3 regions of the Gordonia sp. B8661-1 genome follow, and region 1 is predicted to be linked to each of the others. Evidence: predicted binding sites of a transcription regulator. Region 1 holds the regulator's gene; each other region holds the start of a gene.

The links. The regulator LexA, encoded in region 1, represses DNA repair genes until DNA is damaged. The targets are predictions, from matches to a motif close to CGAACANNTGTTCG.
Region 2: the regulator LexA is predicted to act here: its motif matches at 1,264-1,277, upstream of AC4JJG_RS01600 (HNH endonuclease signature motif containing protein).
Region 3: the regulator LexA is predicted to act here: its motif matches at 2,164-2,177, upstream of AC4JJG_RS16335 (SAV_6107 family HEPN domain-containing protein).

Annotation. Positions count from the first base shown of each region.
Region 1 is NZ_JCAHRL010000003.1:305,649-308,902, forward strand. It holds gene ptsP (phosphoenolpyruvate--protein phosphotransferase) at 104-1,771, shown strand; gene lexA (transcriptional repressor LexA) at 1,781-2,500, opposite strand; gene AC4JJG_RS08885 (LysM peptidoglycan-binding domain-containing protein) at 2,761-3,254, shown strand, end outside.
Region 2 is NZ_JCAHRL010000001.1:338,724-341,977, forward strand. It holds gene AC4JJG_RS01590 (MarR family winged helix-turn-helix transcriptional regulator) at 1-384, opposite strand, end outside; gene AC4JJG_RS01595 (maleylpyruvate isomerase family mycothiol-dependent enzyme) at 451-999, shown strand; gene AC4JJG_RS01600 (HNH endonuclease signature motif containing protein) at 1,282-2,817, shown strand; gene AC4JJG_RS01605 (Ppx/GppA phosphatase family protein) at 2,840-3,254, opposite strand, start outside.
Region 3 is NZ_JCAHRL010000008.1:22,631-25,884, reverse strand. It holds gene mraZ (division/cell wall cluster transcriptional repressor MraZ) at 23-463, opposite strand; gene AC4JJG_RS16340 (SCO2097 family morphological protein) at 924-1,328, opposite strand; gene AC4JJG_RS16335 (SAV_6107 family HEPN domain-containing protein) at 1,529-2,020, opposite strand; gene AC4JJG_RS16330 (GNAT family N-acetyltransferase) at 2,325-2,972, shown strand; gene AC4JJG_RS16325 (phytoene desaturase family protein) at 2,969-3,254, shown strand, end outside.

The sequences.
Region 1 (3,254 bases):
TGTAAGCTGGATCACGATTGGTCGTATCTCGGAGGACGGCGCGGACGCGGAGGCGCGTGTGCAGGTCACCGGGGCGGGAACGGGTCGGGAGATAGGGTGTGCTGTGGCTGCGAAGCATGTGCTGAACGGGACTCCGGTCGTCGGCGGGAAGGCCTACGGGCCTGCGGTCCGGCCGGGGGTCCGCCCGACCTATGACCCCGAGGGTGCACCGGAGGTCGCCGAGGATCAGCGGGACGCGGAGGCGGAGCGGTTCACGAGCGCCGCCGCAACGGTGGCCTCCCGGCTGCGTGACCGTGCCAGCAGCACCACGGGTGCGGCGAGCGAGGTTCTCGCGGCCACCGCCGGACTTGCCGAGGATCGGGGCTGGGTGGGTGCCGCGACGGCCCTGATCGCGAAGGGCACGCCGGCGCCCGCCGCGGCAGCCGCCGCCACCGAACAGTTCGCCGCCATGTTCACCAAGCTCGGCGGGCTGATGGCCGAACGCGTCACCGACCTCAACGACGTCCGTGACCGAGTGATCGCCGAGCTGCTCGGTGAGCCCGAACCCGGTGTGCCCGAACCGGATCAGGCGTCGGTGCTGCTCGCTGACGACCTCGCGCCCGCCGATACCGCCGGATTGGATCCGGCGGTCATCATCGCGTTGGTCACCCGGCTCGGCGGACCGACCAGCCACACCGCCATCATCGCGCGGCAGCTCGGCATCCCCTGTGTGGTGGCCGTGGCCGGGCTGTCCGAGATCCCCGCGGGAACACCGGTTCTCGTCGACGGCACCGAGGGCACGGTGGAGACCGGCGTCGATCCGGCGACCGCCGCGGAGGCGATCGAGGAGAGCCGCCGGAACGCCGAGAAGATCGCCGCGTGGTCGGGGCCCGGACGCACCGCCGACGGCCATGAGGTGGCGATCCTCGCGAACGTCGCCGACGGCAAGTCCGCGCGTGCGGCGACCGACCGTCCGGTCGAGGGGATCGGGCTGTTCCGTACCGAGCTGGCCTTCCTCGACCGTGCGGAGGCGCCGACGGTGGACGAGCAGGCGTCGCTGTACCGCGAGGTGATCGACGCCTTCGACGGTCGCAAGGTCATCATCCGCACGCTGGACGCGGGTTCGGACAAACCCCTCAAATTCGTGGATCAGCCTCGTGAGGAGAACCCGGCGCTGGGTGTCCGCGGCGACCGGATCGCGCTGGCGCACCCCGAGATACGCGCCACCCAGCTCGATGCCATCAAGGCCGCTGCCGAGGGTGCCGCGTCGGCGCCGTGGGTGATGGCCCCGATGATCGCGACACCGGCCGAGGCCGCGGCGTTCGCGACCGAGGTCCGCGCCCGGGGACTGGTACCCGGCGTGATGATCGAGATTCCGTCGGCCGCGATCATGGCGCAGCAGATTCTCGCGGAGGTGGACTTCGTGTCGATCGGCACCAACGATCTGACGCAGTACACGATGGCGGCCGATCGGATGTCCGCGGACATGGCCACTCTGACCGATCCGTGGCAGCCCGCGGTGCTCCGGCTTGTGGCGGAAGTGGCGCAGGCCGGAAGCGCTGCCGGCAAACGCGTCGGTGTCTGCGGCGAGGCGGCCGCCGATCCCGTCCTGGGCTGCGTGCTGGTCGGTCTCGGTGTGTCGTCGCTGTCCGCGGCCCCCACCGCGGCCGCCGCCGTGGGGGCGAGGCTCGCCGAGGTCACCCTCGATCAGTGCCGAGCGGCCGCGACGGCGGCGCTCCCGGCGGCGTCGGCCGCCGAGGCCCGCGCCGCCGCGCGAGACGCTCTGGGCTGAAAGGGTCTGTCAGATCCGGCGCATCACGGTGACGACCTTGCCGAGTACGGCAGCGTCATCACCGGGGATCGGGTCGAACAGAGGGTTGTGCGGCATCAGCCACACGTGACCGTCCTTGCGCTTGAACGTCTTGACCGTCGCCTCGCCGTCGATCATCGCCGCGACGATGTCGCCGTTGTCGGCGACGCTCTGCTGACGGACGACGACCCAGTCGCCGTCGCAGATCGCCGCGTCGATCATCGATTCGCCGACGACCTTCAACAGGAAGAGTGACCCCTCGCCGACGAGTTCACGGGGGAGTGGGAACACGTCCTCGACGGCTTCCTCGGCCAGGATCGGGCCGCCCGCGGCGATCCGGCCGAGCACCGGCACGAACGTCGGGGTGGGCAGCTCGGCTCCGGTGGACGAATCATCGGGCGGCGTGGTGTCGCCGTCCTGGATGTTCACCGCGCGTGGCCGGTTGTGGTCGCGTTTGAGCAGCCCCTTGCGCTCCAGGGTGCGGAGCTGGTGTGCCACCGAGGACGTGGAGGTGAGCCCGACCGCGTCGCCGATCTCGCGGATGCTCGGTGGGTAACCGCGCTCGCGAACCGACTTGCGGATGTAGTCGAGCACCCCGCGCTGGCGGGGGGTCAGCGCGGCCTCGGCGGCCTCCGGGTCGGCGATCGGGGCGTCCGGGCTCGTGTCGGAATCGCGTCCTCCGCGACTCCGGCCGCCGGTTTTGTCGGTCATCGTGTTCAGTCCCTTCTCGGACGATTCTGCAGGTCTGACGGGTCTGGAAAGTCGGTCTGCGCAGGTGATCGGGGTCGTCCCCGAGCTCCCGGTGTGCCCGAGAGTAGCCGAACGAACGACCGTCTTCAAACATTTGTTCGACGTGTTGCGGGACTTTGTCGGTGCCGCGTGCTACAAATCGAACATAGGTTCCATCGACCAGATGTTCGATAAGACGTTTGTTCGACCGGACATCATCGACCCGAGCACAGGAGAGCACGATGAGCACCGCAACGCTGATGAGCCCCGCAGCCCCGTCCGGCGCACGACGCGTCCCGGCGTCGCCGGTACGGACGGCCGAGTTCGAGATCCCGGCACCCGCCTCGCGGACGCGGCGCGCCCCGTCGACCTTCGTGCCCGCGGGGCCCTCGGTCCGTCCGCGCGGCAGCGCTCGTACCGAGGCCCGGCGTCCGGACGACCGCCGCCCGGTCGGCGCATCGCCCGCCGTGGCGCGGCGTCCGGCGGGCACGCGCTGCGCCGCACCGGCGGTCGATCGGCGCGTCGTCGCACGCCGTCGTGCCGCCGCGGTGGCCGTGCTGGTCGGCGTGGGCCTGGCTCTCATGGTGTGGGTCGTGGGCATCGTCGGCTCGAACTATGCGGCCTCGGTGGCCCCGGCTCCGGCCGGCACCGAGGTGGTGCATGTGCGGCAAGGGGATTCGCTGAGTTCGATCGCCGACCGGGTGGCGCCGGACATGCCCCGCCAGACCGTCATCGA
Region 2 (3,254 bases), on a different contig from region 1:
AGAGAACTCCGTCGCCAGCAACGCATCCTCAGCCTCATGAATCGTCGTCCTGACTCTCGCGTGCACCGCCCGCCCCTCGTCGGTCAGCCTCACCGACAATCTCCGCTGGTCGGTCGCCGGCTCCCGAACGACAAGGCCACGCGAGGAAAGGTCGTCGAGATGCCGGCCGAGCCGGGTCGGATCGCGCTTTGAACGCTTCGACAATTCGATCTGCGACATCGCATCGCCCTCGGCCAGCACGGTCATGATCGCGTACTCCCACATGGAGATTCCCGCCGCCTCGAGGATCGGGGTCTCCAGCTCCATCAGCCGCGGCATGATGCGCGCGATCAGCGCCGCCAGGTCCGAACGATCGGACGTACCGTCGGTTGCGTTGTCAGGCATGGACAGACCTCCTCAATTCATCTACCGTGGTAGACGATCTCGTCGATGCCGAATGCGAGGACACCCATGAATGTAACCACCCTGCGCGCCGCCACCGCGGAAATGACCGCCTACCTGTCCGAGGTGACCGAGGGCGACCTGAGCACACAATTACCGAGACCACCATGGACCCTCGGCTCACTCATCGACCATCTGGTCGACCAGAACCGCACTCTCGCTGCGGCTTTCGCAGACGACGCCCAGTCCTTGGAGACTCCCGAAGCCGCCGCCCCGAACCTGTACGGGACCGGATACGACGATGTGTACCGCCGTTCCGCCCAGCTCGTCGAGGAGGGGTTCTCATCGGCCGCGGACGATCAGACCGTCCCTGTTGATGGTCACGCCCGCACCATCATCGACGCCTACGACATCATGATCCGCGACACCATCCTGCACATCTGGGACATCGCCGACGCACTCGGTCTTCCCTTCCGCCCGGACGCCGCAGTCGCCGCTCGCGTACTCCTTGCGGTCCGCACCCTGCCGCCCTCCGCGACACCTGGATCCGACTCAACCGTCGGGCCGGAGGCCTTCGATCAGGTGCTGGCACTGACCGGCCGTACACACGCGGCCTGATCGGCGGGCTCCGGGCGTCGCGACGACGAAGCCCAGTCGACCAACGGCGAATGCCCGAGCCTCGAGCAAGGCCCGAACTCCCACAGAAAATTCACGACACAGGTTGGCCGACTGGATAATCCACTCGGCCTGGCTGTCACGTGAATTCGGTGTGGGAGTCGGCGCTCGCGAACGCTGGGAGCCGCCCCACGATGGCCCCGAGGTTTCGAGGCAGGCGTCACTGCGCATCCGATTGTCGCCCGATCGACCGATCTTGTCGGTGGTCGAATGTATGTTCTATTCATGACCACGACACCGCTCCCCTCGGACCCGACGCTCGTACTCGGGCGCCTGGCCGACGACGATCGGTTGTCGAAGCGTGAACTGATCGAGGTCATCGCACACTGTGCGGCCACCCGAGCATCGGCCGATTATCGGATGCTGCAAGCCATCGGGCAGATACATGACGAGCACGAAGAGGACTACGTCGGCGAACTGGCCGGCGATTCGACTCGTGAGCACACCGATTCACGGACGCTGGAAGAGCTCACGGAACTCGCTGCGGCAGGCCAGAACCCACGGGAACAGTTCGGCCCGAACGGACTTGAGCGGGCCATCGCCGATGTCGGCGCGGTCCTGACGGTCACGCCGTCGAGGGCCAGGGAGCTGATCGAGTCGGCACATGCTCTGCGCTACCGGCTCATCTTCACCGGACATGCCCTCGCATGCGGCCGAATCGACCTGCACCGCTTCCTCATTGCCGTGCGACGCACCGACCTGTGCGCCGAGAACACCATCCGCGACATCGACGCTCACCTCGCCGAGGCCCTGTTCGCACGCGATCAGATGTCGGTCGCCCGGTTCACGGCGCTGGTCGACTCGATCGTCAGCAGGCTCGATGCCGCCGCCGTCCGACGACGCCGCGAACTCGTCGACGCCGATCGCGGTGTCCGCATCCGACCCGATCGCTTCACACCCGGACAGTCACGGATCTCCGGGAGCATGCCCATCGAATCTGGTGCCGCAATCGATGCACGTCTCACCGTGATGGCCGACGGCGTGCACCGTGCCGACCCACGTACAAAGGCACAGCGCCGCGCCGATGCGTTGCTCGCACTTGCCCACGGCCAGAGCGCAATTGACTGCCTCTGCGATGACTGCACCGCTCAACCTGCACCTACGCCTGCTATCAGCACCGCCGACGAGCACACCACGGCCTGCTCACCGCGCCCGACCTTCCACATCATCGTCAATCTGTCGACGCTGGTCGGCCTCGACGAGAAGCCCGGACTTCTCGACGGCCGCGGCATCATCGACGCGGAAACGATGCGTTCGCTCCTCGCCGAGGCGCGCCGTACGATGATCAACCCTGACCGCGACGAATCCGTACGATCGGCACTCCGCTACGCTCCCGGCCGGAAACTCCGCAACCTCATCTGCGTCGGGGAGATCAGCTGCACCTTTCCTGGATGCGCCAACCAGGTCCACGACTGCGACCTCGACCACACCGATCCGTTCAACCGCAACGATCCCCACGCCGGTGGTCCGACGGTACGCCGAAACCTGAAGCCGCTCTGCCGGTTCCATCACCGGATGAAGACGTTCGGTCGGTGGCGCGACATGCAGGACGCACTCGGCACCATCACCTTCGAATCACCGACCGGTCATCGGTTCGTCGGCAACGCATTCGCGGGCCGCGACCTCTTCCCCACCCTGGTACCGCGCCAACCACCGGATCATCCTGCGCGGCAACGCATCGATATCGCGCTGCGCCGCCGACGTGAGCGAGTCGACGACGAACAGGCCGAATGGACCGCGAACAATCCGCCGCCTTATTGACCGCCTGCCGAATCTTCGGCAGTCAGTCGAGGATGCCCAGCGCGATGCCGTCGAGGATGTCGTGCTCGCTGACGACGAGCCGGTCGATGCCCGCACGCTCACCGAGCACACGGGCGAGTTCCTTGGTGACGAGGGAGCCGCCGCCGATGACGTCGACACGGCCCGGATGCATCGGACCGAGCGCCGCACGGTCGGACCGGGTCATCGCAATGAGCCGATTACACACCTGGGTCAGGTCGTCGAACGAGACGCTCGACAGATGGATGGCGTCCGGGTCGTACTCCGGGAGTCCCGCAGCGAGCGCGGCCAGGGTCGTCATGGTCCCGGCGACCCCCACCCAGGTCCGTGCCTGCTCGACGGGCACCACCGCGAAGGCCTCCGCCAGTCGATCGCGCGCGAATTCTGTTGCGGCCGAGATCTCCTCGGCGGTCGGCGGA
Region 3 (3,254 bases), on a different contig from region 1:
GGACATCGGCCGTGATCCGTTGCTAGAGCAGCGAATCCAGCGCGGGTGAACCCGCGGCGGAGAAGTTCTCCTCGTGCTGAGACTGGTAGTCACGCCAGGCCTGCGCGTCCCAGATCTCCAGGTGATCGAAACTGCCGATCACCACACACTCCTTGGACAGGTTTGCGTACTCGCGGTGGCCGGCGGAAAGGGTGATACGCCCCTGCCCGTCCGGTCGCTGCTCGTCCGCACTCGCGAAGTAGTACCGCTGGAAGGCTCGCGCCTCGGCATCGTTACGGGATGCCTCCATCGTCTTCTCCGCGATGACGTCGAACTCCTCGTTCCGATACACCGACAGGCTGCGGTCCTGGCCTCGTGTGACCATCACCCCTCCTGCCAACGCGTCGCGGAACTTCGCGGGCAACGTCAGTCGCCCTTTGTCGTCCAACTTCGGCGTGTAGGTGCCGACAAGCCTCACGGACATGTCGACACCTCCTGCCCATCGGCTCCGACATCCGGTCTGTCGGTTCCGATGACGCCACAGTACCCCACTTTCCACCACTTTCCACCCCCAATCCCCCACCCTCGCTCCACACCGCAGCAAAACTGCAGTTCACAGCACCAAAATCCGGTGGTGGAAGAATCTCGACACCGCGCGTCGCGCGCGTGTCCGGCTGGGACGGACGATACGAAAGTCGACTAAAGGTACTGGTGATAGCTGTTCACGCAGATGGGTGGGGCAAAGTGGGGGAACCCGGTGGGGCGACGTGGGGGAACCGGTGGAGCATCGTGGGGAACGCCCGGATCATGCTCCGGACAGACAAGAAGGCCGTGCACCCTCAGAGGGTGCACGGCCTTTGTTGTGAGATTCAGGGAATCACCGAGCGTGGAACACGGCGGAGATCACCGGGACGCGCGTCAGCGGCACGCGGAGCGTTTCGACTTCACTCCTGTTCGAAGCGCCGATTGAAGCGGTCCTCCATGCGCTCGGAGAACTTCCGCTTCGGAGCGGCCGCCCGGCTGGTGCGTTCGGCGCCTCGACCCGACCGGGGTGCGCCGGCCGGACCTTTCGCCCCGCCGCCCCACAGTGCCATCAGCCCGGCACCGAACATCACCAGGAATCCGACCAGGCTGATGATCGGAAAGCCGCCGATCGTCACGTCGACGATCAATCCACCGACAAGCAACAGAAGGCCGACGACGAAGACGGCGACGGCCTGCAACCGACGGCGCCCGCTGGACTGTCCGAATCGACGACGTTTGACGTTGGACGCAAACTTCGGGTCTTCGGCGTACAGCGCGCTTTCGATCTGTTCGAGCATGCGCTGCTCGTGCTCAGAAAGAGGCACCGACCCTCCTCACTCGACTCCATCGACCCGACCCACTGCTCGGCGCGAAGGTGTCGAGCTGTCGATGTCGCATGGCCGCGGTCACGGCCCTGATCTCATGATACGAGCAGAACGTTTCGGCGACCACCATTACCCGTCGTTGGGTCGCCGGAGGCAGCCTCCGAACGGACGAGCGCAACCGATATCTGCTGGGCCCCGGTTCAGGCCGTGCGGTCGACATGGGGCGCCTGATGCGGAAGTTTGCCTTGCTCATAGGCGATCAGCAGGCCGTCGACATCGTCGAGGAGATCCATCACCCTCGTGCGCATCGCGCCGACCGTCGCCGCATCCACCGTGCGTACCAGCCCGGATTCGATGTCCTGCCGCATCCGTGACCGCCCGGCGAAATAGTCGGCGTAGGCGGCGAATTCCGGGATCACCACGGGCAACCGCGACCACGCGCTCCGTGCGCCGCGCCGACGGGTCGGCCGGATGGACGGTTCGAAGATCTCCAGCGCGGCGCCTGCCGCCCGCAGCGCGGCGAGATAGAACTGGCGGAACCGCTCGGCCTGATCGGGCACGCCGTCGGCGTTGTCGAAGAGATTCTCGGCCCGCTCGAAGAGGTCGCGACCACGACCGACCACGATCGGGTCGATATCGACGGATGCGGGCCGTGCCGCATTCCGTGCGCGGGTGCGCATCGTGTGCTCCATGTTCCACCTCCAGCGGGTCGTCGATCTGACGTACACCTGCTTTGTACAACGCAGGTCCGACAGCAAACGCTTCCCTCGTTCGCCGCCGGACCGGCGTCGGTGTGTCGGGGGTGAGACGGATCAGCTTGCGGAGGCTGGTTCATCGAACACCCGTTCGACAGATTCAATAGTAGCCAGCGCACCGCGATCCTTCAAGACCGCGGCGCGCCCGGAGAGTAAACAGTGTCGAACAATGCAGTGTCCCCGGGCGAGCAGTGTGACCACACCTCGGACAAGGGACGGACGTGGAGAGGACCGACGTTCGGTGACGATCCGTCTCGTTGACCTGACCGGTCAGGATTCCCGCATCTGGCTGGATCCTGCCCTCGACATCTACGTCACCGCGATGAACTACCCGCGAGGCACCGAATTCCAGCGCGCCGGGTTGTGGCGTGAACACATCGCACGCCCGGGCTGGCGCGCGGTGGGTGCGGTGGCCACTGTTTCGCCCACCGAGATCCATGCCCCGCAGCACGCCCGCCGCCGATTGTCCCGCCCGGTCGCCACCGAGGACGGCGCCGAGGTGCTGGTCGGCATCGCCTACGGCTATCGGGGCAATCGCGACCAGTGGTGGAATCAGCAACTACGACTGGGGCTCCGGCACGCGGGCCTTCCGGAGTCCGCGGTGGACGAGATCACCGACGACTACTTCGAACTCACCGAACTGCACGTGCACCCGACCGCGCAGGGACGCGGTGTCGGTCAGTGGATGCTCGCCCGGTTGCTCACCGACCGTCCCGAACGCACCGTCCTGCTGTCGACTCCCGAAGTGGGGGCCGAGGACAACCGGGCGTGGCGTCTGTACCGGCGGCTCGGATTCGTCGACGTGTTGCGGCACTTCACCTTTTCCGGTGACCCCCGCCCGTTCGCCTTCCTCGGCCGCCACCTCCCACTCCCCGAGCAGCGGCCATGAGACACCCCGGCCTCGACGTCGTGGTGGTGGGCGGCGGACACAACGGACTCGTCGCCGCCTGCTACCTCGCGCAGGCCGGACGTTCGGTGCGCGTCCTCGAACGCGACGGGGTCCCCGGCGGCGCGGTCTCGACCGTCGCGCGCTGGCCGGGATACCGCGTCGATCGCGGCTCGTCGGCACATCTGATGATCCGGCACTCCCCGATCCTCGACGATCTCCGCCTCGCCGACCACGGCCTGCGCTACATCGATTGCGATCCCTGGGCGTTCAGCCCCGGAACCG